Regions from separate parts of the Burkholderia cepacia ATCC 25416 genome, predicted to be linked through region 1. Evidence: riboswitches for the same ligand, from Rfam matches in the RefSeq annotation. Region 1 holds a riboswitch; each other region holds the start of a gene.
What was found. Region 1 has a riboswitch for cobalamin ahead of cobG (precorrin-3B synthase). Riboswitches for the same ligand answer to the same signal wherever they lie in the genome.
Positions count from the first base shown of each region.

Region 2: linked by a shared signal. The riboswitch ahead of APZ15_RS22965 (CbtB domain-containing protein) and the one ahead of cobG (precorrin-3B synthase) in region 1 are both predicted to bind cobalamin.
Region 3: linked by a shared signal. The riboswitch ahead of APZ15_RS00110 (FecCD family ABC transporter permease) and the one ahead of cobG (precorrin-3B synthase) in region 1 are both predicted to bind cobalamin.
Region 4: linked by a shared signal. The riboswitch ahead of APZ15_RS31265 (TonB-dependent receptor domain-containing protein) and the one ahead of cobG (precorrin-3B synthase) in region 1 are both predicted to bind cobalamin.

Region 1 is NZ_CP012981.1:2,811,076-2,815,281, reverse strand. It holds gene APZ15_RS12980 (cobalt-precorrin-5B (C(1))-methyltransferase) at 1-366, opposite strand, end outside; gene APZ15_RS12975 (bifunctional cobalt-precorrin-7 (C(5))-methyltransferase/cobalt-precorrin-6B (C(15))-methyltransferase) at 366-1,628, opposite strand; gene APZ15_RS12970 (hypothetical protein) at 1,763-2,059, opposite strand; cobalamin riboswitch at 2,202-2,392, shown strand; gene cobG (precorrin-3B synthase) at 2,499-3,863, shown strand; gene APZ15_RS12960 (precorrin-8X methylmutase) at 3,856-4,206, shown strand, end outside.
Region 2 is NZ_CP012982.1:1,254,819-1,259,024, reverse strand. It holds gene APZ15_RS22975 (inorganic phosphate transporter) at 1-1,174, opposite strand, end outside; gene APZ15_RS22970 (histidine phosphatase family protein) at 1,350-1,922, opposite strand; cobalamin riboswitch at 1,971-2,112, shown strand; gene APZ15_RS22965 (CbtB domain-containing protein) at 2,146-2,355, shown strand; gene APZ15_RS22960 (CbtA family protein) at 2,369-3,091, shown strand; gene APZ15_RS22955 (LysR family transcriptional regulator) at 3,114-4,022, opposite strand; gene metE (5-methyltetrahydropteroyltriglutamate--homocysteine S-methyltransferase) at 4,148-4,206, shown strand, end outside.
Region 3 is NZ_CP012981.1:22,685-26,890, forward strand. It holds gene cobT (nicotinate-nucleotide--dimethylbenzimidazole phosphoribosyltransferase) at 1-735, opposite strand, end outside; gene APZ15_RS00105 (ABC transporter ATP-binding protein) at 788-1,603, opposite strand; gene APZ15_RS00110 (FecCD family ABC transporter permease) at 1,600-2,598, opposite strand; cobalamin riboswitch at 2,882-3,135, opposite strand; gene APZ15_RS00115 (hypothetical protein) at 3,290-3,640, shown strand; gene APZ15_RS00120 (cell division protein ZapA) at 3,637-3,951, shown strand; RNA gene ssrS (6S RNA) at 4,033-4,206, shown strand, end outside.
Region 4 is NZ_CP012982.1:3,137,534-3,141,739, forward strand. It holds gene APZ15_RS31265 (TonB-dependent receptor domain-containing protein) at 1-1,462, opposite strand, end outside; cobalamin riboswitch at 1,805-1,997, opposite strand; gene APZ15_RS31270 (helix-turn-helix transcriptional regulator) at 2,087-3,145, opposite strand; gene APZ15_RS31275 (hypothetical protein) at 3,313-3,657, shown strand; gene APZ15_RS31280 (Dabb family protein) at 3,647-4,206, shown strand, end outside.

The DNA of each region.
Region 1 (4,206 bases):
CGCCGGTTCACCGACCGGCAGCGTCAGCCCCGCGCGCGTGACCGTGCCGACACCCGGCCCCGCATGAAAACGCACGCCGGGCGCCGCCGCGAGCGCGACACGCGCGAAGATCAGCGCGCCGTGCGTGACGTCCGGATCGTCGCCGGCATCCTTGATCGTGCCGGCTTCCGCGCCGTCGGCCGTCGTCCGGCAGAAATCGAGCCGCATCATCACGCGCTGCCCCTTCGGCAGCACGATCTCGACCGCGTCGTCCGCACGCCCCGCGAGCAGCAGCCGCGCGGCGGCGAGCGACGTCGCGGTCGCGCAACTGCCGGTCGTGTAGCCGAAGCGTAGCGGCGCGGGCTGTTCGGGGGTTTCGTCGCGCATCACGCGTCCGTTGTATGCGTCGTGGCCGGCGAAGCCGCCGTGTCGGCCATGTCGACCGTGTCCGGCTTGCGCACGTCGTACAGCGTGACCGGCAGCGGCTGACGCCAGGTGTCGAAGCGGCCGAGCGGCTCGGCATGCGCGAGCGACACGCGCGTGAGCGTGCCGCCATGCGTCTCGCGCCATGCGGCGAGCGCCAGTTCGCCCTGCAGCGTGACCGCGTTCGCGACCAGCCGGCCGCCGGGCTTCAGCGATACCCAGCACGCGTCGAGCACGCCGGCCGCGGTCGCCCCGCCGCCGATGAAAATCGCGTCGGGCGCGGCGAGCCCCGCGAGCGCATCGGGTGCGCGGCCCGCGACGAGTTGCAGGCCCGGCACGCCGAGCGCGTCGCGGTTGTGCTCGATGAAGCGCTGCCGCTCCGCATGCGCTTCGATCGCGATCGCCTGGCATGACGGATGCGCGCGCATCCATTCGATGCCGATCGAGCCGCTACCGGCGCCGACGTCCCACAGCAGCTCGCCGGGCACGGGCGCGAGGCGGCCGAGCGTCATCGCGCGCAGGTCGCGCTTGGTGAGCTGGCCGTCGTGGCGGTACGCATCGTCGGGCAGGCCGGGTGTGAGCGCGCGGCGCGGCGCGTCGGGGCCGGCCCGGCAGTCGAGCGCGACCAGATTGAGCGCGGCCGTTTCGGCGACGCGCCAGTCCTGCGCGAGCCCGTCGAGACGCCGCTCGAGCGGGCCGCCCAGATGCTCGAACACGCTGATGCGCGTCGGCCCGAAGCCGCGTGCGACGAGTTCGGCCGCGACGGCGGCCGGCGTCCGGCCGTCGGCGCTCAGCACGAACAGGCGGCGGCCCGGCAGCAGGTGGCGCGCGAGCGCCGCAAGCGGACGGCCGACGAGCGAAACCGCGCCGACATCCTGCAGTGCCCAGCCGAGGCGTGCGGCCGCCAGCGACAGCGACGACGGCGCGGGCAGCACGCGCCATTCGTCAGGGGACAGCGAGCGCGCGAGCGTGGCGCCGACGCCGAACAGCATCGGGTCGCCGCTGGCGAGCACGCAGACGGGCGACATGCGCCGTGCAAGCACGCCCGCAAGGTCGAACGGCGACGGCCACGCTTCGCGCGCGGCCGGCAGCCGCGCGGGCAGCATGTCGAGATGCCGCTTCGCGCCGACGACGAGCGTCGCGTCGAGCAGCGCGCGGCGCGCGCTGCGGCCGAGCCCCGCGTAACCGTCGTCGCCGATGCCCACTACCGTCAGCCACGCCGTCATGCACCCTTCCCCATCGTTCGATTCCATCCCGTTTGTTGCGATGCGCGGCTGCCGGAGCGCCGCGCGTTGATTCGTTGCTGATCCCGATCCGCTTTCGCGCCACGCACGCCCTTCGGTGCGATGCAGCGGCGACGTCACCCGAGCGGCACGCCGACGACAAACGTCAGCAAGGCCAGAACCATGCCGCCGATCGACGCGATCAGCAGCCAGCCGAGCAGCAGCCACATGAGCGGCCGCGTCCCGCTTTTCCTGTACAGGAGCGTGCCGCCCGCGACGATCGGCACGCCGAGGCCGGCGAGCCCGACATTCTTCGGCCACTCGGCCGACGGTGCAAGCGGGATCAGCACGCACGCGAGCAGGACCCATGCGGGGATGGCCAGCAGGCCCAGTGCGATGCCCATGCCGAACAGTTCCGTCCTGCCGAGTTTCATGGCGGATGCCGGCGGTCGCCGATCTGATGTCGAGGCGCCAATCCTACCATTTGCGAGACAGCGCAAAACCGTCTGCGGCCATGCTGCGACGCGGTTGCGCGACGTACCGCCGATGCCGGATCGTCGCGAAAATCGGGTATCCTACGGCCGTTCGTTCGCCGGTGCCCTTCGGGGCCGAAGAGGGAACACAGGGCGCCCCACGCGCCGCTGTGGCTGCCCCCGCAACTGTAGACAGCGAGCCGATCTCCCCCTCATGCCACTGGTTTCGCCGGGAAGGCCGGGAGCCGGCGCCGACCTGTCAGCCAGGAGACCTGCCGGCCAGAAAGTGCGTGCGTGCCAGTCGGCGTCGGGCGGGGTGTACCGACGCGTTGGCCGCGGCGCGACACTGCCCCGGTACCCCGTGAGTTCCGCCCCCGATTCGATTCCTGCGTCGCCCGTCGTGCGCCCGTCGGCTTGCCCGGGGCTCGTGCGCGTGGTCGCGGCCGCCGACGGCGGGCTGTGCCGGATCAAGCTGCCGGGCGGCCGGCTCGATGCGCATCAGGCGCGCGCGATCGCCGCCGCTGCGCGTGCCTGCGGCTCCGGTGCGATCGACGCGACCAATCGCGCGAATCTCCAGCTGCGCGGCATTCGCGACGGCGCGGCCGACGCGCTGATACGCGCGTTGCTCGACGCGGGCCTCGGCCCGTCCGTCGACGCCACCGCGGATGCCGTCGCCGATACCGCCGCGCTCGCCGCGAGCGACGACGTCCGCAACGTGATGCTCAGCCCGCTCGCCGGTGACGACCCCGCCGCCCTCGTCGACGGCCGCGCGCTCGCCGCGCCGCTCCTCGACATGCTGGCGCGCGAGCCGCGCCGTGGCGAGCTGTCGCCGAAATTCTCGATCCAGCTCGACGGCGGCGAATCGGTTGCGGCGCTCGATCATCCGCACGACATCTGGCTCGCCGCATGGCGTCGCGGCGACGGTGCGATGCGCATCGCGGCCGGGCTGGCCGGCTGCCCGCCGGTCGCGCACGACGACCGACCGGCCTCGGTCGATGTCGCGCCCGATCAAGGTGTCGCGCTGGTCCGCGCGCTGCTGCTCGCGTTCCTCGATCTCGCGCCGGCGGACGTCACGCGGATGCGTGCCCTGCTCGCGACCTGCGGCGAACGCGCGCTGCTCGAGCGCGCGCAGCACTATGTGCCGTTCGCGCTTGCGGCCGATCCGGCGCTCGCCGGCTGGCGCCGCGCGCGCACCGATCCGGCGCTGCGTTTCGGCGTACATCCGTCGCGCGATACCGCGCGCTGCCACGTCGGCGCGCAATTCCCGCTCGGCCGGCTCGACGCCACGCAACTGGAACGGCTCGCCGCGCTGGCCGAAACCGACGGCGACGGCACGCTGTCGATGACGCCCTGGCAAGGCGTGTTCATGCATCGCGTCCCGCGTGAACGCGCGCCGGCCACGCTCGATGCGCTGGCATCGCTCGGCCTCGTCTGCGCGTCGTCCGACCCGCTGGCGCCGCTCGTCGCGTGCACCGGCAGCGCGGGCTGCGCGAAAGCGCGCGCCGACACGAAACACGACGCGCTCGCGCTCGCCGCGCGCATCGGCCATGCGGTCGACGTGCACCTGACCGGCTGCGAGCGCCATTGCGCGCTGCCGCATCCCGCGACGCACACGCTCGTCGCGGTTGCGCCCGCGCACTACGACCTTTACCGGCGCGATGCGGCCGCGGGCCTCGGCGCCCCGCTCGCGCGCCATCTGACGATTGACCAGGCCGCGGCCCGACTGACGGGCGCGCGGCACAGCCAGGACACCACCGATGCTTGACTACATTCGCGACGGGCAGGAAATCTACCGCCAGTCGTTCGCGACGATCCGCGCCGAGGCCGACCTGTCGCAGGTTCCGCCCGACCTCGAGAAACTCGCGGTGCGCGTGATCCATGCGTGCGGGATGGTCGACGTCGTCTACGACCTGCGCTTCTCGGCCGGTGCCGGCACGGCGGGCCGCACGGCGCTCGCGGCCGGCGCGCCGATCCTGTGCGACGCGCGCATGGTCGCCGAAGGCATCACGCGCGCGCGGCTGCCGGCCGGCAACCGCGTGATCTGCACGCTCGGCGAGCCGGAAGTGCCCGATCTCGCGCGGGATCTCGGCAACACGCGTTCGGCCGCC
Region 2 (4,206 bases), on a different replicon from region 1:
CGAACGCGGGCTGACCCGACTTCTCGATCAGGCGGATTGCTTCGGATACCAGATACATCGTGTTGCGCACGTTGTCGACGTCGCGCTGCGGCACGGCTGCCATCGAGCCCGACGTGCCGACCGCGGTCGCGAGCGACGTCGACAACTGCTGGACGGCCGGCAGCACCGCGGGCGTCAGTTCGCGATGCTGCACGTAGCGCTCGACGTCGGCACGCGGGTTCGCGGACGGCGCGACGCCGTTCGTGTACTTCCCGAACGTCGCGGCCGCCTGGTTCGCGACCGCCACGAAGGTCTGCGTCTCGGCCGGCGTGACGGCCTTGTTCAGCGCATAGGCGGTCGGCACCGTGCCGATCAGGATCAGCATGATGAGCCCCATCCCTTTCTGCCCGTCGTTCGACCCGTGCGCAAACGACACGCCCGTGCAGGTCAGGATCAGCAGGCAGCGAATCCAGAACGGCGGCGGCTGGTCTTTCGGCGGCTCCTTGTACAACTCCGGAACCCGCACGAGCGTCTTCAGCACGAGCAGCAGCAGCGCTGCGCACAGAAAGCCGACGATCGGCGAGAACAGCAGCGACTTGCCGACACCGAGCGCCTGGCCCCAGTCGACGCCGCTCGTGCCGGACGGCCCGTGCATCAGCTGGTTCATCAGCCCCACACCGATGATCGAACCGATCAGCGTATGCGAACTCGACGACGGCAACCCGAAATACCAGGTCGCGAGGTTCCACACGATGGCGGCGATCAGCAGCGCGAACACCATCGCGAAGCCCGCGCCGCTGCCGACCTGCAGGATCAGCTCGACCGGCAGCAACTGCAGGATGCCGAACGCAACGGCACCGCTCGAGACCATCACGCCGAGGAAGTTCCACATGCCGGACCAGATCACCGCGACGTTCGGCGTCAGCGAGTGCGTATAGATCACGGTGGCGACCGCGTTCGCGGTGTCGTGGAAGCCGTTGACGAATTCGAAGCCGAGCGCGATCAGCAGCGCCGCGCCGAGCAGCAGGTACGGGAACAGCTTGCCTTCGCGGATCGGCGACAGATCGTCGATCAGGTGCGTGGCGATATAGAGCGCGCCGAGCGCCAGCACCAGCAGGAAGACGGCATAGCCGACCTGTCTGGTGCGTTCGACGGAGCCCGGGTTGTTCGGTGCGGACGAAGCAGGTTGATTCATGACGCCATCTCGTGAGGGAACCGCGTCCGATCCTATCTGCGGCCAGCAGTCAGTTTGATGACAGTCGGGACCACGAACGGCGTGTCTTGCCGACGTGTAAGGCGATTGAAGGCGTGTATGCGCAACGTGACGTGCCGGCCCGCATCGTCGTCCACATAGTGAGCGCAATGGCGCTCTACGCGTTGCGGTCCGCGCTCAACGTCCATCCGTTCGGTGACGCAACAAGCGTCGTGCAGGACAGCGGCGCGACGTCGATGCGGGCCGCTGCCTTCGAATCCATCCGCCGCACATGGGCGATGGCCGCGCGGACGATTGGCGCATGCGTGATTGCGACGATGTCGCGATCTTGCCGCAGCCCGTTCAACCATGTGCCGACGCGGTGCATGGCGGCTTCGAACGATTCACCGCCGTGCGGCGACGCCGACGGGTCTGCGATCCACGCATCCAGTTCGTCCGGCAAGTCGCGTGCGAGGTCGTGCAGGCGCTGGCCTCGCCAGTTGCCGTAATCGATGTCGCGCAGTGCGTCGTCGATGTCGACATGAAGTCCGAGCGCATCGGCGGTCTGCCGCGCGCAGCATGCGGGGCTGCACAGCAGGAGCGCGCCGGCGGTACCTGCCCACCGGCCGCGTAGCGCAGCGGCTTCGGCGAGCCCGCGTGTATCGAGCGGATCGTCGTCGGGAAACGCGCCGGTGCGCATCGCCCGGGTCGATGCGTGTGCGATCAGGCGCAGCGAGGTAGGCATGTTCATGTCGGTTTTCGGATGATCCGGGACGGACGCACGTGTCCGCCTGGCAGCGCTTCTTCAATACGCGAACGTTCGCGCGTACAATTCGCCCGATACGAAGCGCGGAAGCCGGTGCAAGCCCGGCGCGGTCGCGCCACTGTAACCGGTGATCGATGATCCCGGAAGCCAGACCTGCCTTCGTACCCATCCAACATTTGTCGGGGCGCGATTCCCCTGAGGTGCATCCATGAGCGAAGCAGTGCTGAAGCCGGCGGTCGTGCCGGCGCCCATCCCCGTCCGTGAACTGTTGCCGTGGGCCGTGTTCGTCGGCCTGATCCTGTTGCTCGCGCTTTATTTCGTCGGCGCGGAACAAGGTGCGACGTCGCTCGTGCCGGGCATGTACGTCCACGAATTCGTCCACGACGGCCGCCACCTGCTCGGCTTCCCCTGCCACTGACGCGGAGTTCACGATGGTCGGAAAGCTGCTCATGCGCGGGATGCTCGCAGGCATCGCCGCAGGCCTCCTCACGTTCGGTTTCGCGAAGGTCGTCGGCGAACCGCAAGTCGATCAGGCAATCTCTTTTGAAGAAAAAGCCGACGCCGCCAAGGGCGACGCACCGGAGCCGGAGCTGGTCAGCCGCCACACGCAGGCCGGCCTCGGCTTGCTGACGGGCGTCGTGACCTATGGCGCGGCATTCGGCGGGCTGTTCTCGCTGGTCTTCGCGTATGCCTACGGGCGAGGCAGCCGCCTCCCGGCCCGTCCGCTGGCCGCGTGGCTCGCGCTGGCGGCGTTCATCGCGCTCGTGATCGTGCCGAACCTCAAGTACCCGGCCAATCCGCCGTCGGTCGGCGACCCCGACACGATCGGCTATCGCACGGGCCTGTTCTTCCTGATGATCGCGATCTCCGTCGCGACGATGGTGTTCTCGGTCAGCGTGCGCCGCCATCTGCTGGCGAAGCTCGGCCAGTGGAACGCGTCGATCGTCGCCGGGCTCGTGTTCGTCGCGATCATCGCGGCCGTGCAGATCGGGTTGCCGTCTGTCAGCGAGTTGCCGGCCGATTTCCCGGCGGCCTTGCTGTGGAAGTTCCGCGTGGCGGCCATCGGCATGCAGGTGATCATGTGGACGACGATCGGCCTGCTGTTCGGCGCATGGGTCGAGCGCGGCGAGCGCATCGGCATGCGCGCCGCCTGACGCGCACGGCAACGGGGCACGCCTAGCGCAGCATGCGTGGCGCGCTCCCCGTCGATTCGCGCGCCAGCGCGACGAACGCGGCCAGATAGTCGATCGATGCGTCCGCTTCGCGGATGCCGAGGAAGATCTGCTTCGCGATCCCCTTCTTGCCGAGCTTGACCGGCACGACCGGCATCCGGTCGGCGTATTCGTCGGCAAGCCATCTCGGCAGCGCGGCCACGCCGCGCTCGCTCGCCACCATCTGCAGCATGATGTCGGTCGTCTCGATCGACTTGTGCCGCCTCGGCACGATGCCGGCCGGCGTCAGGAACTGGTTGTAGATGTCGAGCCGGTCGGTTTCGACCGGATAGGTGATCAGGATCTCGTCGGTCAGCTGTTCGGGCGTCACGTAATCGGCGTTCGCGAACCGGTGCGAATCGGCGACCACCAGCACCTGCTCGTAGTCGAACACGGGGTCGAAGCGCAGGCCCGGCTTGTTCAGCGGATCGGGCGTCACGAGCACGTCGATGTCATAGCCGAACAGGGCGCCGATGCCGCCGAACTGGAAGCGCTGCTTCACGTCCACGTCGACGTCGGGCCAGCGCGACAGGTAAGGCGACACGACCTTCAGCAGCCACTGGTAGCACGGGTGGCACTCCATCCCGATGCGCAGCGTGCCGCGCTCGCCCTTCGCGTACTGCTTCATCCGCTCCTCGGCGAGCTCGAACTGCGGCAGCAGCCGGTTCGCCAGCTTCAGCAGATACTGCCCGCCCTGGGTGAGCCGCAGGCCGCGGCCCTCCCGATCCCAGATCGGCGTGCCGAGCTGCTGCTCGATTTTCCGGACGGTATGACTGAGTGCCGATTGCGTGAGGTGCAGCGCGTGGGCGGCCGCGGTCAGTGAGCCCTGGCGCTCGACTTCACGGATCACGACGAGATGGAATCGTTCCAGCATGGATATCGCTCGTGCAACGGATGCATGAACAGATTTAATGGATGAATGAAATAATGCCATTTTATTTCATGGAATGAAATCCCTATGATGGCTGCCGGATCTTCACTTCTTCTGGACGGCAGCTCATGGTCACGACACACAACCTCGGTTTCCCGCGCATCGGTGCGAAGCGCGAACTCAAGTT
Region 3 (4,206 bases), 2.8 Mb from region 1:
CATCGCGATCTCGAAGCCGCCGAACGTCGCGAGCACGTCGAGCGGCGCGATCGCGTGCGAGTGCTTGACGAGCGCACGGCCGAGCACCGCGCGCTTGTGCGCGAGGCCCTGGTCGTCGAGGCCCGTGCCGCGCCCGACGCACGCGTCGATCGGCACGCCGAGCAGGCGGCTCATCAGGCACGCGGCCGACGACGTGTTCGCGATCCCCATCTCGCCGAAGCCGATCACGTTCGTGCCGAGCGATGCGTGCAGGCGCACGCGCGCCGCGCCGGCCGCGAGCGCCGTCATCGCCTCGTCGCGCGTCATCGCAGGTTCCGTCGCGAAGTTGCGCGTGCCGCGCGCGACCGGCAGCGACACCAGGCGGTCGGACAGCGGCAGCGGCGACGCGACGCCCGCATCGACGATCTCGAGCGTGCTCTGCGAGACGCCCGAGAACGCGTTGATTGCCGCGCCGCCGGCGAGGAAGTTCGCGACCATCTGCGCGGTCACCGCTTGCGGATAGGGGCTCACGCCTTCGGCGGCAATCCCGTGATCGCCGGCGAACACGATCATCACGGGACGCTGCACGACCGGCCGCTCGGTGTGCTGGATCAGGCCGACCTGCAGCGCGACTGCCTCGAGCTGGCCGAGGCTGCCGGGCGGCTTGGTCTTGTGGTCGATCACATGCTGCAGGCGCTTGCGCAGCGCATCGTCGAGCGGTGCGATCGCGGGCGGGAAGTGGGTCGGGGTCGTCATCGGGAAACCGTGTCGTGGGCGCGGCGTGCACCGCGCATCGGAAAAGGAAACGTCATTGTCGCTCGGGCCACGCCGGCAGCAGCGCATCGCGGCCGTTCTCGCGGATCAGCACGAGCGGATAACCGAACGCGTCGCTCGCGCGCTCGGGTGTCAGCACGTCGTGCACGGGGCCGGCCCACGCGTGGCCACGGCCGTCGAGCAACAGCGCATGCGTCGCGAAACGCCGCGCGAGGTTCAGATCATGGCACGAGAACAGCACCGCGCGCGGGCCCGCGTCGAGCCAGGCGGCCAGCGCGGTCAGGCAATCGATCTGGTGATGGAGGTCGAGATGCGCGAGCGGTTCGTCGAGCAGCATCAACGGCGCGTCCTGACACAGCGTCGCGGCCAGCGCGACGCGCTGCCGCTCGCCGCCCGACAGCGACAGCACGTCGCGCGACGCAAGCGCGGTCAGGTCGAAGGTCGCCAGCGCGTCGCGCGCGGCCGCGCGGTCGCCGTCGCGCTCCCAGCCCCAGCCGCCGAGATACGGAAAGCGGTTGAGCAAGACCGTATCGAACACGGTCGCGCTGAATGCGTCGTGCAGTTGCTGCGGCATCAGCGCGCGGCGCTGCGCGAGCTGCGCGGGCGGCCATGCGGAAAGCGGCCGGCCGTCGATCGCGACGTGTCCGCCGGCCGGCGGCTGCAGCCCCGCGAGGGTCGCCAGCAGCGTCGTCTTGCCCGCGCCGTTCGGCCCCGCGACGCACCAGATCTCGCCCGGACGGAACGCCTGCGTGAAGCCGTCGAGCAGCGTGCGCGCGCCAGCCTTCAGCGTCAGGCCGACGGCCGCGCAGCTCATCTCGTCGCCGCTGGCGCGCAATGCGGCACGGGTCATCGCATCGGCCTCCTGAGCAACATCCACAGGAACACCGGCACGCCGATCAACGCGGTCATCACGCCGACCGGCAGTTGCGCGGGCGCGATCGCGGTGCGTGCGAGCAGGTCGGCGGCCATCACGCCACCGCCGCCCGCGAGCATCGCGGCCGGCAGCAACATCCGCTGGTCGTTGCCGAATGCGAGCCGCAGCGCGTGCGGCACGACGAGGCCGACGAAGCCGATCGTGCCGGCGGTCGTCACTGCGGCCGCGGCGGCCAGCGACGCGACGAGATAGATCCGCACACGCAGGCGCGCGACGGGCACGCCGAGCGCGAGCGCCGTCGCATCGCCGCGCAGCAGCACGTTCAGTTGCGGCGCGGCCGGCAGTGCGATGCACGCGGCCAGCAGCAGCGCGCCCCACGCGAACCACGGTGTGCTCACGCCGTTCAGGTCGCCCGTCAGCCAGAAGATGATGCCGCGCAGCCGCGCATCGGGCGCGAGCGACAGCAGCAGCGTGACGAGCGCGCCCCACCCCGCCGCGATCACGACGCCCGTGAGCAGCAGCCGCGGCGACGCATCGCGCGCCTCGCCGCGCCCCAACTCGCGGCGCGCGAGTCCGAGCACGAGCGCGACCGACACGAGCGAGCCGGCGAACGCCGACACATCGACGAGCCACCATGCGCCGCCCGCGATCATCGCGACGAGCGCGAAGCCGGCCGCACCGCCGGACACGCCGAGCACGTACGGATCGGCGAGCGGGTTGCGCAGCAGCACCTGCAACAACGAGCCGGCCAGCGCGAGCAGCGCACCGCACGCGAAGCCCGCGAGCGCGCGCGGCAGGCGCAGCGTGCGGACGATGTCGGCGAACAGCGCGTCGCCGCCATGCGGCACGAGCGACGCGAGCGCCTGCCACGGCGACATCGGCACGCTGCCGATCGACAGCGACGCGACGAACAGCAACGCGACCGCCGCGGCCAATGCGGCCCAGATCGCGGTGGCGCGCGCGGCGCTCATGCGGCCCTCCGCGCGACGGACGACACTGCGCGCATCGGTGCGCTACCGCTGCGGGCCGGGCGCGACATCGGCGCAGTGCAGCGTGTTGCAGGCATACCCAAGCTCGTGGTCCTTGCGGTCAGGTGATCGACGCGCGCGGCGACCTCCCGGCGGTCGCCCGGTTCGAGAACGTCATCAAGATGGCAGAAATCGGCGCCGCCGACGATTGGGGTCAGCATCGAAGATCAATCCCGTGAAGCACTGCGCGCCCCGCTTCCCCGCAGGCCGCGCGTCACGAAGCCCGTGCGGGCTCCCCGCCTCGGCCGGTATCCGGGCTGGCGGCGGTCCGGCTCGCCTTCCCGCGCGAAAACGCGCAGTGGCCCGCGTCCGCATGCGAAACGTGCATGCGGAACGCGCCCGAGCCGGCCTGCGTCATGCAACGCGGCCGCTTACCGTTGCGGGGGCAGCGCAGGTTGGCGGCTTCCTGGCGGAGCCCGCGCCCTGCTTCCCGTTTAACCGCGCGTTGCACGCGCGAGCACCGAGGCGGCGCCAGTTTAGGAGCGGGTCGCACGAGCGTCAAGGAAGCATCCGGACACGCACGTGACGCGCCGATTCGCGGCAAGAAGCAGGGGTGTTACGACTGGAAACGTTACAGATGTCGGTTTGCGCGTTATTCCGCGCTAAAATGCTGGGTCTTTAGAGGACGCAGCAAATGCTCAACGAACTCGAAACCCTATCTCAAAATATTGGCCGTCTGATTTCGCTGAACAAGCGCTATCACTCGGAACGGCTCGCGCTCGAGGAGCAGGTCGCGCAATTGCGCGCGGACGCGGACACGGTCCGCGCGGAACTCGCGCAACTGCGCGACGAACGCAATGCGCTCGCGGCCGAGCGCGACACGCTGTCGGCAAAGATCGACGACGCCCAGGTGAAACTGAACGCGATTCTCGAAAAGCTGCCGCGCTCGAAAAGTGCGGAGCAAGCCGACAACCAGCTCGACCTGCTGGATGCGCAGGCGCGTACGGATGGCGATGACGCGGCCAGCCACGGAGAACATGCATGAGCACCAAGCAGATCGAAGTCTCGATTCTCGGTCAGGCCTATCGGCTCGCCTGCTCGGCCGAGACCGAAGCGGCACTGCTCGAAGCGGTCGCGCGCGTCGACGCCGAAATGTCGAAAATCCGCTCGAACAGCTCGGTACGCGGCACCGATCGCATCGCCGTGATGGCGGCGCTGTCGCTCGCTTCCGAATTGCTGCGGCTGCAAACGAGCGTGCGGCACGGTGAAGCATTTCCGGCGGAGGAAATCCGTCGTACAATGCACCAGATGAACGAACAGCTCGGCGCGGTGCTCGCACAGCACGAGACGCAGTAACGTTTTAATCGATGCGTCGATTCCCCTTGATCTCGGCGATCAACGGTGGTCAAATTGGCGCATCGAATCACAGTTCAGTCAGCTTCCCTGCCTGGTTCGCCAAGGTCATATATTCCTTGAACCAATGCCATGTGCACGGTTGCGGAAATTTGTAGCACGGGCGCGCGCGTCACTCTGTCTGATGTACCCGAAGTGCTGCTAACTGCGACCAATTCTGAACCTCAGGTTCAGGATGCCGGCCTAGCGGCCAAGGCG
Region 4 (4,206 bases), on a different replicon from region 1:
TGACCCGCGTGTCGTAGATCGCGGCCGTGAACGTACCGTACGACGTGTTCGCATCGACCGCGGCCTCGACCGACGTGTTGCGTTCCGGGCTGAGCCCCGGATTGCCGTAGCCGGGGTAGTACAGGTCGTTGAACGTCGGCAGCTTGAACGCATTGCCGTACGACACGCGCGCCGTATACACCGGCGTGATCGCCCACGACAGCGCCGCGTTACCCGTATTCACCGACTGCCCGGCGATGATTTCATGGCGCCCCGCGAGGAACATCGTCACGCTGCCGAGCGTCGCCGACTGATGCAGCGAGAACGCGGAATCGTTGCGCGTCGGTATGCCGCCCGGAATATCGACCGGCAGGAACGCCTGCTCGCGCGTGAAGTCGTACGCGAGCTTGGTCTCGCCCGACAGCGGCAGCCCGAACAGGTGGAACCCGCGTTCCTGATGCGTCAACGACGTCGACGTGCTGATGCGCTGCGAATTGATCTGGTCGGTCGGGATGGCCGGATCGCTCGCGTAGAGGAACTGGCGATCGTTCGCATAACCGAACGACTGGTCGAACTGCGTGTCGGGCGTGATGTCGAGATGGAACGCGATACCGGTCGTCAGCTGATGATCGAGCTGGCGGTTCGCATAACCGCTGTTGTCGTAGGACAGATCGGACCGGTGATACAGCGCGAACGTCGAGATCGACCAGTTGTCGCGCGCGTAGCCGAGGCGCGCATCGAGATCCTGCGCGTGGTACGGGTTGCGGCCGGCCTCATGGTACGGCAGCACGGGCCGCGTCGAGTCGATGCCGGCCGTGTTGTACGAGCGCAGGCCGAGCGAGTAGGTGAGCCCGCCGAGCGCGGCGAGCGGCCCGGTCGACGGCACCGTGCCCGACGTGCGGAGTTGCGTGTCGAACGTCTTGTTCGACCCGCCGCCGAACGACACGGTCGTCTGGTTCGGCTGGTTGGCGGCGCGGCGCGTGAAGAGCTGCACGACGCCGCCCATCGCATTGGCGCCGAACGACGCGGCTGCCGGCCCCGAAATCACCTCCACGCGTTCGAACGCTTCGGTCGGCAAGTCGGCCCACGGCGCGATGCCGGTGGTCGGCGAACCGATCCGGATGCCGTCGATGAACACGGCGACCTGGTTGGCCGACGAGCCGCGGATGCTGACCGACGCGGACGAACCGGGGCCGCCGCTCTGCGAGACGGTCACGCCGGGCAGCGTCGCAAGCGCCTGCGTGATGCTCGGGTCGCTCGGCGACAGCCGGTCGAGATCGGTGCGCGTGAGCACCTGGGTCGTCGCATAACGCTGGTCGAACGACTCGGGCAGGCGCCGCGTGTCGGTCACGTTGATCGTCGGCAGGTCGGTGCCTTCGGCGGCCGGGGCCGGTTGCGAAACCGCGGTGTCGCCGGCGGCGTGGGCGAGGGGCGAGAGGAGCGCGGTCGCGGCGGACGTGGCAAGGAGGTGTCGAATCTTCATGAGGCTGTCGTTGTCGTCGGGCTGCGCCGGCGTCGATCGTGAGCGGGCGGCGCGCAGCACCGGTCTTGTTATCGGTGATCGGGTTATCGCGCGACCGGGCCGGGCAGGCCGGTGTCGCGGGCGTCGGCGCGGTGCACGCCGGCGGACGCAGTCGATAGGGAACGGCACGCGCGTGCGGGCGGGCCGTGCAGGCCGGCGGCGTGCCGGCGCGGCGCTTCCGGTGCGGAAGCGGATGCGGTAACAATGGACATCGGGCGGATCCTGAGGTCGGGCCGTCCATGCAGCGGGCGACCGCCAACGGCGGTGCCTGGCGCGCCGGGACACCCCGCCCGGTGCGGCTGCCTGGACCTCGGGTCGATGGCAGGTCTCCTGGCTCGCGGGTCGTCATTCGTGCGGGCCTTCCCGGTTTCCCAGTGGCACGCAGTGGCACGAATTCACCGCTCACAGTTGCGGGGGCAGCCGCAGATTCGAGGCATGGCCTCTCCTGCGTTCCCTTTTGATCCCGTCTCCGGGCACCATCAGCGCGCAAGGGTAATGGCGCGCGCGCCGCCGCGTCAAATATCCGGCGACGCAGGGATGCGAAAAAACGTCATTGCCGGGCAAATCCTTTCTAAATCCTTTCTTTCATGCGTCGGCGCCGCGTTTCATGTCTGATGAAACAGGGTGGTTCGAAGCCGTGCGATCGCGCCTGAACCGGCTCGGTGCGACCCCCGTCCACCGGACGAACGCGCGGCGAAACGCCTCCTCGCCGCCGAACCCGAGATGCGCGGCGACCCGCGCGACCGGCCAGTCCGATTCGCGCAGGCAGCGTTGCGCGGCTTCGGCGAGACACTGCTCCTTCAGCGCGTGATAACCGGTGTGCTCGGCCGCCAGCCGCCGCCGCAACGTCGCCTCGCTGACGCCGAGCCACGCGGCCAGTTCGGCGAGTGCCGGCAACGCCTGTTCGTGCGCGAGCGCCGCATCGAGGAAACCGCGCACCTGCTGCGTCCACGACACGACGGCCGGTGCCGCATCGATCAGGCGAAACGGAAAATCGACGAGAAACGCGTCGAGCTCGGCCGGCTGCCGGATCACGCGGCACGCGAGTCGCGCCGCATCGAACGCGAAACCGTAGGTCTTGCGGCCCACTTCAACCGGCGCATTGAACAGTCCGAGCAGTGGCATCGCGTCGTCGCGGCGCGGATGGCCGAGCCACACGTCGGTCGGCCGCAACGGCTGCCCGATCAGCCAGCCGAACAGCTGCAGGTAGCAGAACAGCCCGGTCAGGTCGACCAGGCACGCGGCCGGGCTGCGCGTACGCCGCAGCGAATCCATCCGGAACAGCGCACGCCCGTCGCGCACCGCAAGCGTCAGGTGACCGGCGCGCGGCTGCAGCATTTCGCAGAACTCGGCCGCACAGCGGATCACGTCGGCGAGCGTCGCGCAACTCAGCAGGCAGCGGCACATCAGGTCGACTTCGCGCTTGCGCATCGGCGGGTGACCGTCGCCGCGCGCGACCCGCGCCTCGAGCCGCTCGATCGCGTCGCGGTACAGCGCGACGAAATCGCCCGGTGTTGCCGCCGGGCGAGGCTGCTGCGCCTCGCGGTCGGCCGGCGGCGCGCCGCTGCGCGTGAGTTCGCTCAGCAGGCGCGCGCCGAGGCCCGGCAGGATGCGGCCGCGGGCCGGCATGGCGCGCTGTTTCATGAGTTTCCCGATCTGATCGTTGCAACAGGGGCTGGTGAGCGGGCCGGTAGGGGCCCGCTCATCGCCGCCACGCAAGAATGCTATCCACGCCGGCCGCCCGCGGCCTCGCCGGAACGGCGTAGGCCGGCCGCCGATCCCTGTCACGAACGACCACGGACGACACGCGAATGATCCAGATCGTAGACGAAATCACGCTCGCGCCCGAGCGCATTCCCGACGTGCTTGCGCTGCTGCGCGACCGCTACCTGCCGGGCCATGCGGCACGCGGGCTGACGGCGGCCGGCCACTGGGTGTCGCCGCCCGTTGCGGTGCCGGGGCAGCCGAGCACGCTGTGGCTGACCTGGCACGTGGCCGATGCGCCGGCCTACTACCGGATGCGTGCGCTGACGGATGCCGGCGTGGTCGGTTTCTGGATGGCGGTCGACGTGCGGTGCGACGTGCGCCGCCGCCATGTGATGACGGACGCCGATGCGCCGCTGCCCGCGCTGACGGAGGTCGATCATGCGGCATGACACGGCACAGGTGTTCGTGTCGGGGGATCGCGACGCCGGTGGCATCGAACGCGCGTTGCACGAAGCGGCACACGCGCTGGCCGGGGCGAAACGTGTGGCGCTGGCGCGCAACCAGGACGGCAGTTGGGGCGCGGGCGACTACACGCTCGACGTGCTGCGCGACGATTCGGCGGCCAACTGCACAGCCAACGGCGCGGCCGACGGCACGGCGGATTTCGCCGCGCTCGCGCAACTGCCCGGCATCGTACGCATCGACGGCGCCGTGTGCCGCGCGATCGGCGGCGGCCTGCGCGAACCCGCGCTGCGCGACGGCGTGTGGCGCACGCTGATGCTGCGCGTGCGGCCGCAGGCCGGCGCCGCGCAGGTCGCCGCGCTCGAACGCGAACTGCTGCGCATGCCCGCGTACATGCCCGGCATCCGCAACTGGCGCTTGAGCGGGATCGCGACCCCCGGCGCATGGACACACGTGTGGCAGCAGGAATTCGCGCGCGTCGGCGATCTGCTCGGCGAATACCTGATGCATCCGTATCACTGGGGCTGGGTCGACCG